2 regions of the Alteromonas sp. AO-Serp genome follow, and region 2 is predicted to be linked to the other one. Evidence: predicted binding sites of a transcription regulator. Region 2 holds the regulator's gene; the other holds the start of a gene.
The links. Region 2 encodes FliA, which starts transcription of late flagellar genes. Its sites were predicted from a motif close to CTAAAGNTNNNNNNNNNNNNGCCGATA; they were not measured.

Region 1 (9,463 bases), on a different contig from region 2:
GGCGCTATTAAAGGTAGAGATAGAATCTTGAAATTGCATAGTAAATACTTCTTTATTAATGTTGTTTGTTTTGAATTCCTCGCAGGTTGGGTAAAGAAATCGAAAAACGATAATTAGGCTCTAGCGTGAACATAGCGTTTCAGAAAGAGCCCACTTTTTTGAGGTCACTTCAGAAAAGAGAAATGACCTTAGATAAGCATAGAGGTCTTATCGAACTACTACGTTAGCAGCTTGAGGACCTTTTTGGCCTTGTTCAACTTCGAAGCTAACTTCTTGGCCTTCTTTCAACGTTTTGAAACCGTCAGAAGCAATTGAACGGAAGTGTACGAATACGTCTTTGCCGCCAGCTTCAGGAGTGATGAAACCAAAACCTTTTTCTTCGTTGAACCACTTAACTGTACCGTTTACAGAATTAGACATAATAAAAACCTTTTAAAAAAATTGATGTAATGGTGGAAAACCACCGAATAGCTATAGACATCTCCAAGCTAGTAAAGCAGTTGTATATCTATATAAAACTTCAATTTGAAGGATTTAAAAAAGAGGTACAGCGCAGTATTAGGTAAAGCAAATAACATATCTAGAGCGATGCGAAAGGTACAGGTAATTGCGAGCAATGTCTACTAGTTTTCAGTTTATTTTTTAACCAAAACACAACTTTTTTACAATTTTTTTTGGCGAAGATGAATACGTATGTTTGTTCAAGGCACTTGAAAGCTAGGTTAACCTTGCTTTTTTGCTATAGGTTTAAATTATGACAGATACGTATGCGTTAGAAGGTAAAACAGCCATCGTTACCGGAGGCGGAAAAGGGCTAGGTAAAACTCTCGCTCAATTTCTACTAGAAGCAGGAATGAACGTGGCCATTTGTGGGCGCACTGAAACTGCGGTCAAGCAGACTGTAGAACAGTTCGACGCCCTATTCCCAGGCAATGTCATTGGCCAAGTTTGTGATGTATCGAAAAGCGCTGATGTTGCCAGTTTTGTTAGAAAGGTCAAAGATACATTTGGCGAGCTACACGTCCTAATTAATAACAGTGGCTTTGGTAAGGAGACCCTTATTTGGGAAACCTCAGAGAAAGCGTGGGACGAAGTAATGGATACTAACGTAAAAGGGACTTTTCTCATGTGCAAAGAGGTCGTGCCTCACATGATTAACAACAAGGAAGGCTACATTATCAACATCGCTTCTCAGGCGGCATTGAACGGCTATGCCAATGCAGGCGTTTACTGTGCATCAAAATTTGCGATGGTGGGGCTTGGAAAAGCGTTGCAAGAAGAGATTCGCCCCTACGGTATTCACGTCCATTCCCTAAACCCTGCACTGATACAGTCGCAGAAAGCAGAAACAGAGAAAGTGGACGATGGCCTAATTCAAAATGAAGACTTAGGCAACATGGTGGTTTACCTATTGAGCCAACCTCGCCGTCTTAAAATTGATAATATCGGTCTATGGGGCTATTAATACCAGTCCGCATAGATAATTACCCACTCAGCGAGACTTAAAATGTTCGTAATCGCGGCGTGTTACCGCAGGTATAGTACGTTTAACTAGAATTGTAATATTGTCTTAAAGCGTTAACATTTCCTCATTAACATAAAAGCGTGTTGTTTGCGTTTACTCAAATAAAGTACCCATCGTATTTATATGTACAAAAAGTAACGGCCAACACGCAATCACGGTGCAGTGTGCCATCGAGTAATTCCGATGGCTCAAAAAAGGAATCTCTTATGCGAATGCTTCACACTATGCTTCGAGTTGAAAACTTAGAGGCCTCTCTTCACTTTTATACCTCACTGATGGGCATGCGCCTTCTTCGCCAGTCTGAAAACAAAGAGTATGAATACACGCTAGCTTTCGTGGGATATGGCGATGAAACCGAGAGTACCGTCTTGGAACTTACCTATAACTGGGGCGACAACACCTACGATAAAGGTAACGCGTATGGTCATATTGCGATTGAGGTCGATGATATCTATCAGTTTTGTGAAAACTTAGAAACAAACGGCGCTGATGTATATCGTAAACCGGGGCCAGTAAAAGGCGGCTCCACAGTTATTGCTTTTGTTCGCGACCCCGATGGGTATGCAATAGAACTCATACAAAATAAATCCATTTCGCTATGAAATGGTTCAAAAACAAGAACTGAAGATACAGAAGCGATTTGAACGCTTAAGTCGCCAAACTATCAACTTGAAAACGTGCGGCACTGGAAAAAACCGATGAAAAACCACATGGAGTGACACGACATGCTACGTAACCGCTTATTATTTTCGCAAAATGATAAAAACAAAAGCCAAGCTAGAACAGCGATAAGTCGGAAACCTCGAGCAGCGCACAATATAAGCTTGCGCAGTAAGCCAAAAGCAAAACTGGCCACTATTCTGCCAGCATTGTTTGTCGCTTTTGCTGGTGCAGTTGCTGCTGGCAGTGCGTTATCGGCCATGGCTGCAAATAACGAGAATGCGCAAACACACGCTGACACAAAAGAAAATGTTGAAACGCACTTTACCGTGATAGCCCATCGCGGCGCGTCGGGCTATTTACCTGAGCATACCCTTGAAGCAGCTACCCTCGCCTTTTCTCTGGGCCCTGATTTTATTGAACAAGATGTTGTTATCACCAAAGACGACATACCCGTTGTGCTACACGACATCCACTTAGAAACGGTCACCAATGTAGAAGATGTGTTTCCTGCACGCCACCGCGATGACGGACGCTATTACGCGCGTGATTTTACTCTTGAAGAACTGCGACAACTGCGGGTACACGAGCGCGCTAACAGTGACGGGAAGCAAGTTTTTAAAGATAGGTACCGCGGCACACATGCTAATTTTAAAGTGGCCACGTTAAATGAACACTTTGAGCTAATCAGCGAGCTAAATCGCCAATTTGGAACGTCTGTCGGGGTTTATCCTGAAGTAAAGTCCCCTGCCTTTCACATTAAAGAAGGCGTTGATGCCAGTAAAATCGTTGTAGATGCTTTGAATGCTTACGGGTTTGGTGGAGAGAGCGGTAATAGCTACCTGCAATGCTTTGATTTTAACGAAGTTAAGCGCGTTCGTGAAACCCTGGGCTATAAAGGCAAAGTTGTGATGCTGATTGGCGAAAACGACTGGGGCGAAAGCGACACAGATTATAACTGGCTGCGCACTCAGGAAGGCATGCAGCAGGTTGCGTTGTATGCCGATGGCATAGGCCCTTGGTTAGGCCACTTACTCGATAATGAAGCGATGACTCAGGGAAAAATAGAAGCCGCGGCATGGATTGCCTACGCCCACGAAAATAACCTGACAATCCACCCCTACACCTACCGACATGATGCACTACCAGCAGGTATGAGTTCAGAACAAGTCTTGGAAGTTTTAGACAAGGTGGTAGGTGCTGACGGTGTTTTCACCGATCATTTAGTACCGGTATTAAGGTGGCGAGAAAAATTAAACTAACGCATTTTAAAGCGAGTGTAGGCGCGACAATTAGCGCCTAGGATTTTGAAAGTCGCACCACCACGCGTCTGTTTTGGGCGCGGCTTTCTCGCGTATCGTTTGGCGCAATATGGCGTTTCTCACCGTGGCCTGTCAACTGAATTCGATCTTCAGGTACACCTAGCGTAGTCAAATAGCTTTTTACTTCGTTAGCACGTCGAATAGACAACTGTTCATTATTATAGCGACCGCCGTAGCTATCGGTGTAACCATCAAGAAGCACAAGCTCAAGCTCGCTGTCTTCTTTTAAGTATTCACCTATCATGGTTAAGCGCTTCTGCGAATATTTGGTTAGCTCTGTACTGTTGTTTTGATACGACAATACCGTGTAGGCAATGTCATCAAAACCGAAGGGCAATAAGTTCGATACACACTTCACAAATTCACGATACACACCAGAGAAGTTGCTAGCGTTTAATGCCACACTCACTTGGTCGTATTTGTTATACCAATCTTGGTAATAGATTGTGGGCCAAAAGCCTTTTTCTAATTCAGACAACATAGTCCAAGCCGCATCCTGCGGAAGGTCGCCATTGTACTGTTTACGAATAGACATGTCGGCAATGGTTTTAGGCGCAACGCCGGGCATCCATTTAGGTGGTACAGAATAAACAGCAGCCATATCAAATTTGCTTGGCAGCAAATACATGTCCAGTTCAAATTCCATATTAAGCTGCTTCGACGCTGAGCTCGTGAACATGGCTTCGCCATAACCGGGTAGTTCGTGGTTCAAGGTACACTGAAGTCGGGTGTCTTTGTCTATTCGCCAGTTGGAGCTTTCTATGGTTGCAGAATATTGCCGCATGGCAGCGTGGGAAGACAATGACCCCAGCATCCCCAATAAAGCGATGTATTTTAATTTCGACACCATTTCGACACCATAACGAAAATCAGACTAACACAGGTAAAAGACAACACTACGTGCACAAATTACCGAACATAATGAATCAAATTAGCTCACACAAAAAGAAGAAATGTGCCTAATGATTTTTTCACGCTTAATTTGATTATCGTCCAAATTGTAGAAAAGTTTAGCGTTTAATACCATTCGCGTTTTGTACTTTTGCTAGCCCCCTGATTTAACAGTTTATAAATTGCAACTGGCAACTCGAGAGTATCCTTGCGATAATTCTTTTACGCAATATGCTTCGCAGGTTGGTACGCATTTTAGTCACCAACCAATTAACGCAATCGAGTCTTACAAGAGTGTTTATGTCTGCCAACCCGCCCCTTCTCTCCCAGCGCTTTCGAGGTTACTTTCCCGTTGTTATCGACGTTGAAACGGCCGGATTTAATGCAGGCACTGACGCCCTGTTAGAATTAGCCGCGGTAACGGTGAAAATGGATGAAAACGGTATACTTCATCCTGATCAAACTTTTCATTATCACATTGACCCCTTTGAGGGCGCTAACCTAGAGCCAGCAGCCTTAGAATTTAATGGCATCGATCCTAATTGTGCATTGCGAGGGGCTATTGAAGAAAGCGAAGCCATGAAGGACTTATGTAAAGGCATCCGCAAGGCGCAAAAAAATGCAGACTGCCAACGTTCAGTTATTGTTGCTCACAATGCAACGTTCGATCAGAGTTTCGTCAATGCCGCGATAGAACGCTGCAATATAAAACGCACGCCGTTCCATCCGTTTGTTTCATTTGACACCACCAGCCTTGCTGGATTGGTCTTAGGCCAAACGGTTTTGGTAAAAGCATGCCGTGCAGCGGGGATCGCATTTGACCAAAGTGAAGCGCACAGTGCGCTGTATGACGCCCAAAAGACCACCGAGCTATTTTGCTATATGGTAAATCGCTATAAAGCGCTAGGCGGATGGCCTGTAGAAAATAAAGAGTAGTTTTATTCAAACTGATATAAACAAAAACAGCGCCAAAAGGCGCTGTTTTTTTATAATCTTTAAACAGTTTAGCTTATAGCTTGTCTGCTTCTTCAGATAGGTACTTAGCAACACCTTCAGGCGACGCATCCATACCAGCTTTACCTTCAGTCCAACCCGCTGGGCAAACTTCACCATGCTCTTGGTGGAATGCTAGTGCATCAACCATGCGTAGCATTTCATCAACGTTACGGCCAAGTGGAAGGTCATTGATTACCTGATGACGTACCATACCTTCTTCGTCGATTAGGAATGAACCACGGAACGCAACGCCATCTTCTGGGTGCTCAACATCGTATGCCTGGCAGATGTCGTGCTTAACGTCAGCAACAAGGGTGTACTTAACCGGACCAATACCACCTTGATTTACCGGAGTGTTTCTCCACGCATTGTGTGAGAACTGAGAGTCGATTGAAACACCGATCACTTCAACACCACGCTTTTTGAACTCGTCGAAACGCTTGTCAAAGGCGATAAGCTCTGACGGGCAAACAAACGTAAAATCTAGTGGGTAGAAGAATACAACAGCTTTCTTGCCCTTGATTGCTTCACTTAGTGTGAAAGTGTCAACAATTTCACCACTACCAAGTACCGCTGCTGCAGTAAAGTCAGGTGCTGGACGGCCAACTAATACACTCATGAGTCTCTCCATTTATATTTGGATTGTAATAATAGAAGTGATTACGTTGCGTAACCACTTTGATAAGAAATTTCTTTCAAAGAAAATAGGTACGAATATGGAAATAACAATATTAAACAACGAGTTTTTTTACTGATCATACCAATAACCGCTTAACATCCCCCCACACTGTTCAGTCTTTCTTCAATTACCTTGTATTAAATTTGTCATTATCCACTTGCTAAAGCAAAGAATAACAATTATTATCATTTACAGATTCATTTGGAGTACGTTTAATGTTTGTTTGCATGTGCTATGGGGTAACTGATAAAAGCATTCGCGCAGCGGTTGAAGAAAACGGTGTGGGAAATATGCGAGAGTTACGTCAACATTTAGAGCTTGGCTCACAATGCGGTAAGTGCATCAACATGGCGCAACAGATCATTGACCAAACTATCGTCGATGAGTCCCTATTCAAAGACGTTGGCTAGGCAATTAGCCAACCCGCGTATTCTTAACATGCAATGTCATCGCTCTTAGCATCCTTGGCTAGACTTTAAACACCATATTTATTATCACGATTATTCCTTTAAGTGACCTAAGTCATATCCTAGTTTAATTACCTAAGTAACATTCACATCGTCACCTAAAACGATAGGTTGTTGTCCTTTCAAACTCAGAGCTAGGCTCATTTTCTTACTTTCAATGAGTGCAGCGCACCATTTAACTACGTAGCTTTGCTGAAGCATGCCCTAGTTAAAGGTGTACTCAATGCCTGCATAATAGAAAGCCCCATTGATACCGCTAGGCGATGTAGGTGGGTAGAGTGCGCCAACTTCACCTTGAAAAGGGTTTTCATTAGGCAGCGAATCAAACAGATTTTGGGCGCCAAGGGTAACTTGTGTTTGAGGCAGTACTTTCCATGCAACTTGGGCATCGAATGTGGTTAACGCATTGCCGTATATGTCCATGCCTGCGGACGCATCAAGATGGTCTTCATAAAACCCACCGTAATAGTTAAGTCGCCAAGTAAATGCCCAATTTCCTTTCGATTGCTCGAGCGTGATACTGCCTCGATGAGCAGGCAAGTTATCTTCCAGCATACGAATTCTTGCCTGTGTTAGATTAGGTAGAAGCCGTATTTCGTCCCCCACTTGCGCAGGATAAAGCGTAACCCGCTCTACTTGTGTGTCTGTCCAGTTGAAGGCAAGAAGTAAAGAATTTGACCAATCAGCTAGCGCAAAATTGTAGTTAACAACTAAATCAACACCCTGAGTTTTTGTGTCAAAGTCATTTGTAAAATACTTTGCAGCATTATATTTCGCCGCATCTGGACGCCCTTGGGCAATAAGCGCACTAATGTCGTCGTCGGTTAACGGGATTGCAGATGTCGTACTAATGCGATCAGAAAGGCGAATATTGAAATAGTCGAGCGTCGCAAAAAAGTTCTCGCTTGCCTGCATAACAAGCCCGAGGCTAAAGTTCACCGATTCTTCAGGCGTAAGTGGAGTTGCGCCTAGTTGCAGTGAGATAAGATCAGTTGGAGGCAGCGTTGCTTGGTCTTCCAAACCGTTAACACCGTAGGCGGTTGTTACGTTGATAACATTACTCTGCCCTACTGTTGGCGCCTTAAAACCGGTGTTTACAGATCCGCGTAATGCAAAAATATCATTTAATTTATAGCGAGTACTCAATTTCCCATCGAATGTCGAGCCGAAATCACTGAAATGCTCTACACGAGTGGCCACGCCAAACTGCCATGCTTCGGTAACATAAAATTCCAAATCGGCGTACACAGCCCAATTGCTTCTGCTCCAGTGCCCAGCACTTTGAGGCTGATACCCCGGAAAACCGTTGGAACCGATGGAAAAGCCTTGGTTCAACCCAAGTGGCGGCTCTAGAGCGAAAGGGCCTGCAATATATGACGCTTCATCGCCGGACTTTTGAAAATAGGTTTCTTTGCGCCATTCTAAGCCCACGGCAATGCTAACCGGATCGTCGAAAATAGTTTGAATGAGTTTGTTAAAATCTAAGTTAAGCGTTCGCTCTACTTGCGACACACCACCGGGCGAAAACGACGTTGGCGTTTGTGGCCCTAACGATGGATTAACCGTATTGGAGATGGTGTACTCAATGTCACTGTAGCCCAATGTCGCACTGGCATCCATCGCCCAGCCATTAGGTAACTCATGTTTAACGCCCATCGCAACAGAAGCGTCCGTTATCGTACCCCCAAATTTTGGTGTGAAACCGCCAGGGAACCACTCGTTGAAAGCAAAACAGTTGGCACCAAGCGCCGTTGTGTTATCTGCAATAAGTTGATACGTGGGGTCCAGCAATACACTATTGCTGGACAAGGTTATAGAAGGGCAAGCAATTCCACTTTCCAATCCATCGAGATCGGCTACAATCAGACGACTTTCCCCTGTATTTGGGTCGGTACGGCTGAACACCCCTTCTCGGGTTTGCGGATTTCGAAAGTAAAAACCACCGTTTATTTCTCTTCTTGCTGCAGTGGCAAAGCTGTAAAATTGTGATTTAGACGAAATGTCTGCGCCCGCATTTAGCGCAAGTTTAATATCTTCGTTAACATCAAGCGCTCCCCATACTTGGGACGGTGACGCGATGAACACATTCCCTTGGTCAATCAAGTTCTGCGCATCAATCCGCTGTACAGAGCGCGACGTGCCATTTTGCTGACGATACTCTGCCGTTGCATTTAAAAAGCCGTCTTCTCCAATAGCAAAGCCCTTATTCAACTGCACTTGAAACAGTTCGCCGTCACCTTCACTGTATCCGCCCACTTTCAGCGCAACATGCCCTCCTTCACGCGCATCCTTAAGTACGAAGTTAATCACACCTGCAATGGCGTCTGAGCCATACTGGGCTGCTGCACCATCTCGCAATACTTCGACTTGCTTTAACGCATAGGCAGGAATAACCGATATATCAGGCCCTTGTGCACCGTCAGATAAACCTCCGCCTAAAAACGTGATTACCGCAGAGCGATGGCGTCGCTTTCCGTTAAGCAGCAAAAGCGTGTGATCCGAGGACATGCCTCTAAGGTTCGCCGGCCTTACCAGGCTACTGGCATCATTGATGGGCTGATCGTTTACGTTTAACGAAGGAACCATCACGCTTAACATAGAAAGCACGTCTGAATTTCCCTGTGAGTTAAGGGTTTCAGAACCAATCACATCCAAAGGAACTGGTGAGTCAACAGCACTTCGAGGCGAGTTACGAGTACCGACGACCGCAATTTTTTCAAGTCCATTGCCTCCCTCGTCTGTTTTCTTTTCGGTATCTTGTGTCTGTGTTTCCTTCGCCACTAACGATGAACGAGAACGAATACTTACCGCACCGCTTTCATCAGTCACTACCGCCAATTCTGTTCCTTCAAGAAGCTGTGCCAGCGCTTCATTCAGTGTGAACGTACCTTCCAATGCGTTTGTTTTCACTTTTTTTGCTAAA
Region 2 (9,463 bases):
GTTCACCAAACATGGTAAGCATGTTAACTAAGCTGTCTTCCACTTCTTTAACCAAGTCGATAACGCGGCGAATAACCTGACCAGTTAAGTCTTGATAACCTTGAGCCATCAATACTTCTGTAAGTAACTGTGTAAGTTTAGCTGACTGTGCCGAACCTTCTTCCAACAATTCGTCTAAGTCTGCGCATAAAGCCTTGAATTCACCCAACTCTATTTGGCGATTCATCAGCTTCTTCCACTCAGGCATAACCTTTTCGATGCGCGCCGACAGCATTTCAGCTATAGGCATGCTCGCTTCAACGGCATCCATAGTAGTATTAGCAGCTTTTTCAGTTTCTTCAATTACGTAGGTTAGGCGGGATTGTGCATCGGGAATATCATCGGTCGCGAGATTTTTAATGCGGTCGTCTATTTGGAAATTATTCAGCGCGTCATGGAGCTGACGCGTCAGTTTCCCTACTTCGGCAAATAACTCAACGTTTTCTTTCATTGAGGCCGCTTCTAATAGGGCATTGGCTGAAGCGTTGTCACCCTCTTCAAGGTAGGTGACAAGCTGTTTTGCTTCTTCCAACGAAATTGGAACGTTTACATTCGTTGACATCCAGTAAACCTCATTTCTCTGGTGAGCGTCTGGATCAACCTAAACGTTCGAATATTTTATCTAATTTTTCTTTAAGTGTTGCTGCAGTGAACGGCTTAACAACGTAGCCATTAACACCTGCTTGCGCGGCGGCAACAATTTGCTCTTTCTTCGCTTCAGCAGTAACCATAAGTACTGGTAGGTGCTTGAGCTTGTCATCGGCTCTAATCGCGCGAAGCAAGTCAATACCCTGCATTCCAGGCATGTTCCAATCGGTAACTACGAAATCGAAATCACCTTGCTGCAACATAGGCAATGCAGTACTTCCGTCATCCGCTTCCTGGATGTTGGAAAAACCCAAATCTTTAAGTAGGTTTTTGATGATACGTCTCATGGTAGAAAAATCATCGACCACGAGAATTTTCATGCTTTTGTCCAAAATAGCCTCCAGTGAGGGGTTAATTGTTATTAATTTCTATTCTTCGTCAGCTTGCCACGACTTCATTCGTGATTTGAGTTTTAACATGGCCTGACTGTGAATTTGACTGACTCTCGATTCACTTACATCAAGAACCTCACCAATTTCTCTTAGGTTCAGCTCTTCATCATAATACAGCGAAAGTACAATCGCTTCTCTTTCAGGTAATGTCGTAATTGCATGGGCAAGCGCTTTTTGGAAAGCGCCTTGCATTAAATCTTCCAGTGGTGCGTCGCTACCTCGATTTTGCTCTGTCGAAATAACATCTTCTGACACACCTAAATCTTCAATACCTACCAGCTTTCCGGCATTTACTTCATTAAGCATTTGGTGATAGTCCTGCAAGCTTACATTAAGCTTATCAGCAATATCAGAATCTCTAGCATCGCGGCCTGTTTCGCTTTCTACTTGCGAAATTGCTTCAGTGATCGCTCGGCCATTTCGGTGAACTGAACGCGGTGTCCAATCCCCTTTGCGAATTTCATCTAGCATAGCACCGCGAATGCGAATACCGGCAAACGTTTCAAAGCTGGCTCCTTTTGAACCATCAAAGTTTCGAGCGGCTTCTAATAATCCAATCATGCCTGATTGAATTAAATCGTCTACAAGAACACTAGCCGGCAATCGCGCTATCAAGTGATGCGCTATACGCTTAACCAATGGCGCATGTCTTTCGACTAACTGCGCTTTATCGGTTTGTTGTTGATAAGCGGCTGCCTTGCTGTTCAACGCTGACTTCCTACGGCTTTTTCTGCAACTAATTGTTCAATGAAAAACTCTAAATGGCCACCTGGCTGCGCTGGAATAGGCCATGTTAAGGCTTTACTTGCCAACTGTGTTATTGCAACGGCTGCCGGTGAACCTGGGTAAGCATCGACAATGGCTGTCTGTTTACGCACTGCTTTACGAATGTTCTCGTCAAACGGTACTGTCGCCACTAATTCTAGTGCAACATCTAAAAAACGCCCTGTCACTTTGCTTAATTTACTAAATAGCTCTTGGCCTTCTCGCACGTCGCGCACCATATTAGCCACAACTTTGAAGCGGAAAACACCGTGCTCTCTATTCAGAATTTTTATCAATGCATAAGCATCTGTCAATGAAGTAGGCTCGTCACACACAACGACCATGATGTCTTGTGAGGCTTTTGAAAAGCTCAACACCATGTCTGAAATACCTGCCGCTGTATCAACGATAAGCACGTCAATCTGCGAGCGCAGCTCACTGAAGGCACGAATTAGGCCAGCGTGTTGCGTTGGCGACAATTCTGCCATCGACTGCGTGCCTGATGTGGCAGGGGCAATCTTTATTCCGTGCGGACCGGTCACTAGTACTTCATCAAGTGTACATTCGCCGGAAAGCACGTGGGATAAGTTTTTCTCAACACGCAAACCTAACATAACGTCTACGTTAGCAAGACCGAGGTCCGCATCGAGAACCATTACACGTTTACCTTGCTTCGCCATGGCGATAGCGGTGTTCAATGTAATGTTTGTTTTACCTACGCCACCTTTGCCACCGGTGACGGCGATTACTTTGATTAACCGTGATTGCTTCATTTTTCTTAAGCTACTCGCTTGGTCGTCAATCATACTGCTTATGCTGTTTTAATTGCGTTGTTACCACTAGTATGATTCAAACCGTACTTTTTATAAAGCTTTGCAGCAGCGGAAACCAAAGATTTCGCTTCTGCAATCTTAATGTCTTCAGGTACTTTTTGACCATCGGTGACATAACTAACCGGTAATTGGTATTCAACCGCTGCACTAAGCACCTCTCCTAAAGAGTAGCACTCATCTAACTTTGTGAAAATACAGCCACTTAGTTCAATATCATCATACGCTTGAATGATTCTCTGCAAAGCAGGATATTGCGTATTTGCTTGCGCTACCAAATATTTTTTAACATTTGGCATTTGTCCGTTATCAAACTGCTTAATTTGTTTAATTAATCGACTGTCTCTTTGACTAAATCCAGCCGTATCAATCAATACTAGTCGCTTATGACGAAGTTGGAATAATAAATCCGCAAGTTCTTCACTAGTCTGCGCTTTTCTCACCGTGCAGCCAATAATCTTTCCGTATGTCGCTAGCTGCTCATAGGCGGCAATTCTATACGTATCGATGGTAATCATCGCAACCGACTCTGCACCGTATTTTTGCGCATAGCGGGCAGCAAGTTTCGCAACGGTAGTTGTTTTACCGGTACCTGTTGGTCCTACTAATGCAACAGCACCTTGTGCGCTAAGTATATCGTTTCCTGTCACATTTATGCGATTAGCCAATAGGTTAAGAAGATATACCCATGCATCTCGTTCGTTGTAATGTGACGGCGTATAGCTAATAAGCTGTTTCGCTAACGCGTTGCTTAACCCCATATCGGTTAAACGGGTGATTAGATATTGATGAACAGGTTTTTGACGTTTGTTTTTAGCTTCCATCAAGTCGGCCACTTGATATTGCAATACATCGCGAAGAGACGCTAGCTCTTCCTTGATTTGAGCAAGCTCCGCTGACTGCGTCACAGCGGTATCATCCATACTCGACGCTTGATGCTCTGGGAAAGCGTTCTGACGAACTGGTTCATGAGAAGACTGCTGGGCTTCTACGTCGTCAATAAAGGCTTCTGAGAAGTCTAAGTGCGAAGCAATTTCATTGGCGTGCTTAGCATTCGCTGTCATTGGTTGGTTAGGTTGCGCGGGACTCGCCACGTCATTATTTCCACCGTGCTGCTTTTCTAGCAGTGCTTTAAGGCTATCAGGACCGTCGTCACCAATGATTTCGCTCAAGCTAGGCACTGCCTTTTGACCAGGTGTTTTTGCAGCGGCTTGTGGAGACGCTTTCGGCGTAAACAACTTCGCTTCAGGTTCTTTGTCGTAGGCTGCGACAAGCTCAATACCGTCAGCGACTTTGCGATTTGACATGATCACAGCGTCACTGCCCAATTCAGCTTTAACTTGGCTTAACGCCTCACGCATATCTTTGCCGAAGAAACGTCTAATTTTCATTGCAACCTCTCCAATCACCCAGTGTCAGATTATTGACCGACCGAACTGACTATTTTTATTTGTTTGTCGTCAGGCACTTCTTGGTAAGACAGAACATGAAGCCCAACAACCGAATATTTTAAGAAGCGAGACAGAACGGGTCGTAGCATGCCTGAGGTAAGGAGTACTGCAGGCTCTCCTTCTAACTCTTGCTGCTGACTGGCTTGCTGCAATGATTTTTGCAGCTTGTCTGCCAGGCCTGGTTCTATGCCAGCGCCATCTTCGCCACCTGCTTGAAGTGACTGGTGCAACATCTGTTCCAACTCTGGCGCCAAGGTTATGACAGGTATCTCTTTTGCACCTTGAGTAATTTCTTGGACAATTAAACGTTTAAGGGCAATACGCACTGCAGACACTAAAACATCGGGGTCTTGGCTGCGCGTGCCGTACTCACTGAGTGTTTGCACGATTGTACGCATATCGCGAATAGGCACGCCTTCAAACAATAAGGTTTGCAGTACTTTCACGACGGTGCTTAGCGGAAGAATGTCTGGTACTAATCCTTCAACCAGTTTCGGATGCTGCTTGGCAAGCATATCAAGAAGTTGTTGCGCTTCCTCGTGCCCTAATAATTGATATGCATTGTTAGAGAGTAATTGGCTTAAATGGGTCGCTACAACGGTCGCAGCGTCTACTACTGTGTACCCAAGGGTTTGTGCATGCTCCCGTTTATTGGGCTTAATCCATACTGCGTCTAAGCCGAACGCGGGGTCTTTAGTGGCACGCCCTTCTAATTTACCGAACACTTGCCCTGGATTAATAGCAAGTTCTTCATCGTGACTGATGATGGAATCGCCTATCGTTACGCCTAGCATAGCGATGGTGTAAGTGTTGGGCTCTAAATCCAAGTTATCGCGAATGTGGACAGGCGGAATAAGGAAACCCAGCTCTTGCGATAGTTTCTTACGTACGCCTTTAATGCGCGTCAACAACTCGCCACCTTGGGATTTATCGACAAGAGGAATTAAACGATAGCCCACTTCCAATCCGATGGTATCTACCTGCTGAACATCATCCCAGCCAAGCTCTTTCACTTCAGGTGCGACCGATTCATCTTTTACCACATTGTCTGGCACTTTGGGCTCTGCGGCCTTTCTCTTTTCTTGGACCGACTGCCAGTAAGCAAAGCCTGCAATCAAGAATGAGAACCCTAAGAATGCGATATGAGGCATCCCAGGAATGATACCCATCACAAATAGAACGCCCGAGGCTATATAAAGAGCTTGATTATTACCAAGCTGACCGCGGATTTCTTTGCCCATTTCCTGAGTCTCGTTTTCACGAGTAACGATAATGGCTGTAGCGACCGAAAGTAATAATGAAGGGATTTGCGCCACCAGACCATCACCTATGGTCAGTATCGTATAGATTTCTATGGCGTTACCGAATGAAAGACCGTGCTGAATCATGCCTATGAAAAGACCACCAACAATGTTGATTAGCATGATAAAAAGACCCGCTACCGCGTCACCTTTTACAAATTTTGAGGCACCGTCCATCGACCCGTAAAAGTCGGCCTCTGCAGTAATTTCTTCGCGGCGCTTGCGCGCTTGGTCCTGGTCAATATAACCAGCATTCAAGTCGGCATCGATTGCCATCTGCTTACCAGGCATAGCATCTAACGTAAAGCGAGCACTTACCTCTGAGATACGTCCTGCACCTGCGGTCACTACTTTAAAGTTGATAATAAGAAGAATGGCGAAAACAACAATACCTACGGCGTAGTTACCACCAATAACGACCGCACCAAAGGCTTCAATAACCTTACCTGCTGCATCGCCGCCTTCATGTCCGTAAAGTAAGACAACGCGAGTAGAAGCCACGTTAAGCGCTAGTCTCAAAACGGTAGCGATAAGTAACACCAAGGGGAAAATGCCGAAATCTACTGGACGCTGGGTAAGTACAGCCACCAAGATAATGACTAGCGACAACGCAATATTAAAGCTAAACAGCACGTCCAGTAAGAATGGCGGCATAGGCAATATAACCATGCCCATAATTGCCAAAAGGACGATGGGTGCGCCTAAACCACTGGTAAAATTTTGCAGCTGATTTTTATCGAATCGCTGAAGATAACCGGATAACTGCATGGCTTGGTGTCTCTCTATCAGAAAATTGACGCTTTATGTGAATCTTCTAGTGAGTTTTCAACTAACGTGCCAGCTTTGTGTTTTACGCAAAAGTTATCCAAATCTGAGCTGTAATCATGCGTGATTACTGTCTACAGTGACTTGTATAGGGCGATTAAGATTTTGTATCCGAGGGACATACGAACAGTTTATAATTACGTCACTATTCCTAGGGCCTACTCTTCGTTTTAAAAGGATTATTCATGGTAGTGCTACAAAACCGTGTTGCAACGTTTTGTTGGGTCAGCCTTGTCATCATGCTGACTTTTAGTCATGTAGCTCATGCATCTAAACAACCTAACTTACGACAGCGTGTGGAGAATTTGCTAGTTGATTCAGTGGAGATATACGGTTCACAAAATAGTAACCCATCTCGTGTGCACAATAGAGTTTTGGTAAGCGAGGTCTACACTCAACAGGGCTATCAGCTTATATGGTTTGGTACTAGTGATGCTGAAAACCGTCTTCAGGAACTCCTCCATGAAATTGCTGATTCAGAGTTACATGGCTTCTCGCCCGAGTATTACCACGCGTCAATGCTCGAAAGTCGCGACGCCAATACGGCACTCTTAGATGTACTAGCAACCGATGCCTTCATCAGTCAAACTCTGCATCGATTAAATGGGCTTGTTAGCCCCGCCAATGCAGATTCGCAGTGGTTCCTTAAGCAAAGAGAAGCGGATCCTGTGGCATCGCTAAATCACGCATTAACTAACGGTGTTTCTGCAACATTGCGGGCCATGTGGCCATCACACCATGAATACCAGTTACTGTTAGAAAAAAAGCGTAGTTTACTCACGGCAGTTTCTACAGTTACCACGCAAATTCCAGTTGGCCCAACACTTAAGCTGAACTCAACGAGCGAAAGAGTTGTGTTGCTGAAGTCTCGTCTTTTAGGGCCAGGCACCTATTCAGAGTTATTCGATAAAGATTTACTGGACGCGGTTAAGCAGTTTCAAATGTCTGCGGGCTTAGAGCCAGATGGTATCGTGGGAAGTTCCACTTTAGAAGCATTAAATGCTACCACGTTTTCTTGGTTAGAAAGAATTGATGCAAACTTAGAGCGTTGGCGCTGGCTCCCTCATCAAACTTGGTCAACATATTTACGCGTTAACATTGCGTCGTTTCAGTTGAGAGGGTTTACTGAAGGTGAAGAAACACTGGGAATGCCTGTGATTGTCGGTACACCAGTGAGACAAACGCCCGTTTTCGCTGAATCAATGAAGTATATGGTGTTTAACCCCTACTGGACCGTGCCTTTCAGTATAGCCACTAAAGACAAGCTGGCGAAATTAAAAACCAATCCTTCTTTATTGGTCGAGCAAGGTTACGAAGCCCAGCCCGCCGGTGTCAGCGGCTTCAGCCCTGTCGATGAATTTGATTGGACAAATGTTAGCCGTGGTACATTTCACTATACACTCAGACAAAAGCCCGGGCCGCACAATGCCCTTGGTAAAGTGAAATTCATGCTTCCAAATAAGCATGCCATTTATCTTCACGACACGCCCGATCACAGCCTTTTTTCGAAATTAGAAAGAAACTTCAGCTCTGGCTGTATAAGAGTCTCTAACCCTTTGAAGCTGTCTCAGTGGGTACTTACTCATTCAGGCCAGACAGAGGCAATACCGCAAGCTGAGCAATTACTTCAAAGTGAAGAGACCAGTACACTGTATTTAAAGAAACCTATACCGGTTCTTATTGTGTACTTCACAGCGTTTGCAGATGAAGCAGGAACCATTGTATTTCGCCGCGATGCATACAATCGGGACAGCCATATTATTGAGAAATTGAAGGAGTTTAAACGTGCGTAAGTGTTTGTTAGTACTGATTGCTCTTTTAACTGCAGTGCGCGCCGGTGATGCGTGCTCCTTTGACAATGACACGCTCAACTCTAAGCTTGCTATTAATGGAAATATGGTTCCCTACCCTATTTTCTCTATTTTTGTAATGCCGAATAAAACGTTCACTGTTGAGTTTGACAATAAAAGCCATACTGGGAATTTTCAATTTCACCATGCGAACGGTGAAGCACTAAAGACGAGTTCGAACCTACCAATAGTTAGCGGGGTTGTGGGGAAAGCGCCAATAATGGCACCTAAGAAATCAGGGCACTATGTACTTAAAACCACCAACGCGCAGTCAGGTGAAACTGCGACGCTCAACGTCTTTGTGATGACATCTTTGGAAAAGGTAGACAAAACAGGTAAGTTAAACGGCTACACAATTGGTAAATATCCTGATAAGCCTTTAAAAAACAATCCCATTTATTTACCCCCATCAGGACTTATTGAGGTATCGCCAGAACAAACGGACGTAAGGTTGTCGCCCAATTTCACCCTAGGTCAATTTCTATCCAAGCAGCAACAAGGATTTCCCAAATATGTACATTTGCGAGCAGGCCTTTTGTTGAAACTGGAAAAAATACTGCACACCTTAAATGACGAAGGGCATGCAGTTGAAGGATTAACCATAATGAGTGGATATCGCACTCCGTTCTACAACAAAGCTATTGGCAATGTTCAATATAGCCGTCACGTTTGGGGTGGCGCAGCGGATTTCTATATCGATCAGTCACCGAAAGATGGGGTGATGGATGACCTCAATAAAGACGGTGTGATAAACCGCGAAGATGCGGTATGGCTCGCGAACTTTATATCAAACATGTCTAAACAAGGCGCTTTCGGTCCAAGAGTCGGTGGGCTTGGTATTTAATGTGATTATGCGGCGCACGGGCCTTTTGTTCATGTGGATGTGAGAGGAACCCTAGCGCGCTGGTAGAATTGTTGGTTCGGGGCACATACCTATGCCCCACCTTCAAAGTCAATTTTCACCCATTTAGCGGTTGGGTTAGTGTCGGTACTCTGGTGGGATAGGCAAATCCCGTTTAAGTGGCTTAGGACGTTTGCCCTTACCTGCTCTATGCGCTTTTAACTGATAAACATGTGCGAGCACCTGCGCTATCGCCATAAATAAGGCGTTAGGAATTTCATCGTCCACTTCTGTGGAGTAGAAAATGGCGCGGGCAAGCATGGGAGAAGGGATCAACGGCACATCGTTGGCGGTAGCAATTTTTCTGATGTGCATCGCTAGCTCATCAGCACCTTTAGCGACCACAACCGGCGCCCTCACTCCCTTCTCATCATACTTGATAGCAACCGAGAAATGGGTCGGGTTAGTCACCACTACGTCTGCTTGTGGCACTTCCTGCATCATGCGCTTGGTTGCAGCCT

Region 1: a site for FliA is predicted at 4,495-4,521, ahead of QVA83_RS18065 (flagellar protein MotY). Genes of this name have one in related genera too.

What each region holds. Positions count from the first base shown of each region.
Region 1 is NZ_JAFLMX010000274.1:15,374-24,836, forward strand. Features, by position in the region: gene QVA83_RS18040 (hypothetical protein) at 1-39, opposite strand, end outside; gene cspE (transcription antiterminator/RNA stability regulator CspE) at 208-420, opposite strand; gene QVA83_RS18050 (SDR family oxidoreductase) at 755-1,465, shown strand; gene gloA (lactoylglutathione lyase) at 1,732-2,127, shown strand; gene glpQ (glycerophosphodiester phosphodiesterase) at 2,251-3,447, shown strand; gene QVA83_RS18065 (flagellar protein MotY) at 3,485-4,357, opposite strand; gene rnt (ribonuclease T) at 4,699-5,334, shown strand; gene QVA83_RS18075 (peroxiredoxin) at 5,408-6,013, opposite strand; gene QVA83_RS18080 (bacterioferritin-associated ferredoxin) at 6,289-6,483, shown strand; gene QVA83_RS18085 (TonB-dependent receptor domain-containing protein) at 6,745-9,463, opposite strand, start outside.
Region 2 is NZ_JAFLMX010000002.1:57,978-67,440, reverse strand. Features, by position in the region: gene QVA83_RS00405 (protein phosphatase CheZ) at 1-601, opposite strand, end outside; gene cheY (chemotaxis response regulator CheY) at 636-1,019, opposite strand; gene QVA83_RS00395 (RNA polymerase sigma factor FliA) at 1,056-1,787, opposite strand; gene QVA83_RS00390 (MinD/ParA family protein) at 1,784-2,650, opposite strand; gene flhF (flagellar biosynthesis GTPase FlhF) at 2,656-4,065, opposite strand; gene flhA (flagellar biosynthesis protein FlhA) at 4,095-6,194, opposite strand; gene QVA83_RS00375 (L,D-transpeptidase family protein) at 6,437-8,044, shown strand; gene QVA83_RS00370 (D-Ala-D-Ala carboxypeptidase family metallohydrolase) at 8,037-8,945, shown strand; gene flhB (flagellar biosynthesis protein FlhB) at 9,081-9,463, opposite strand, start outside.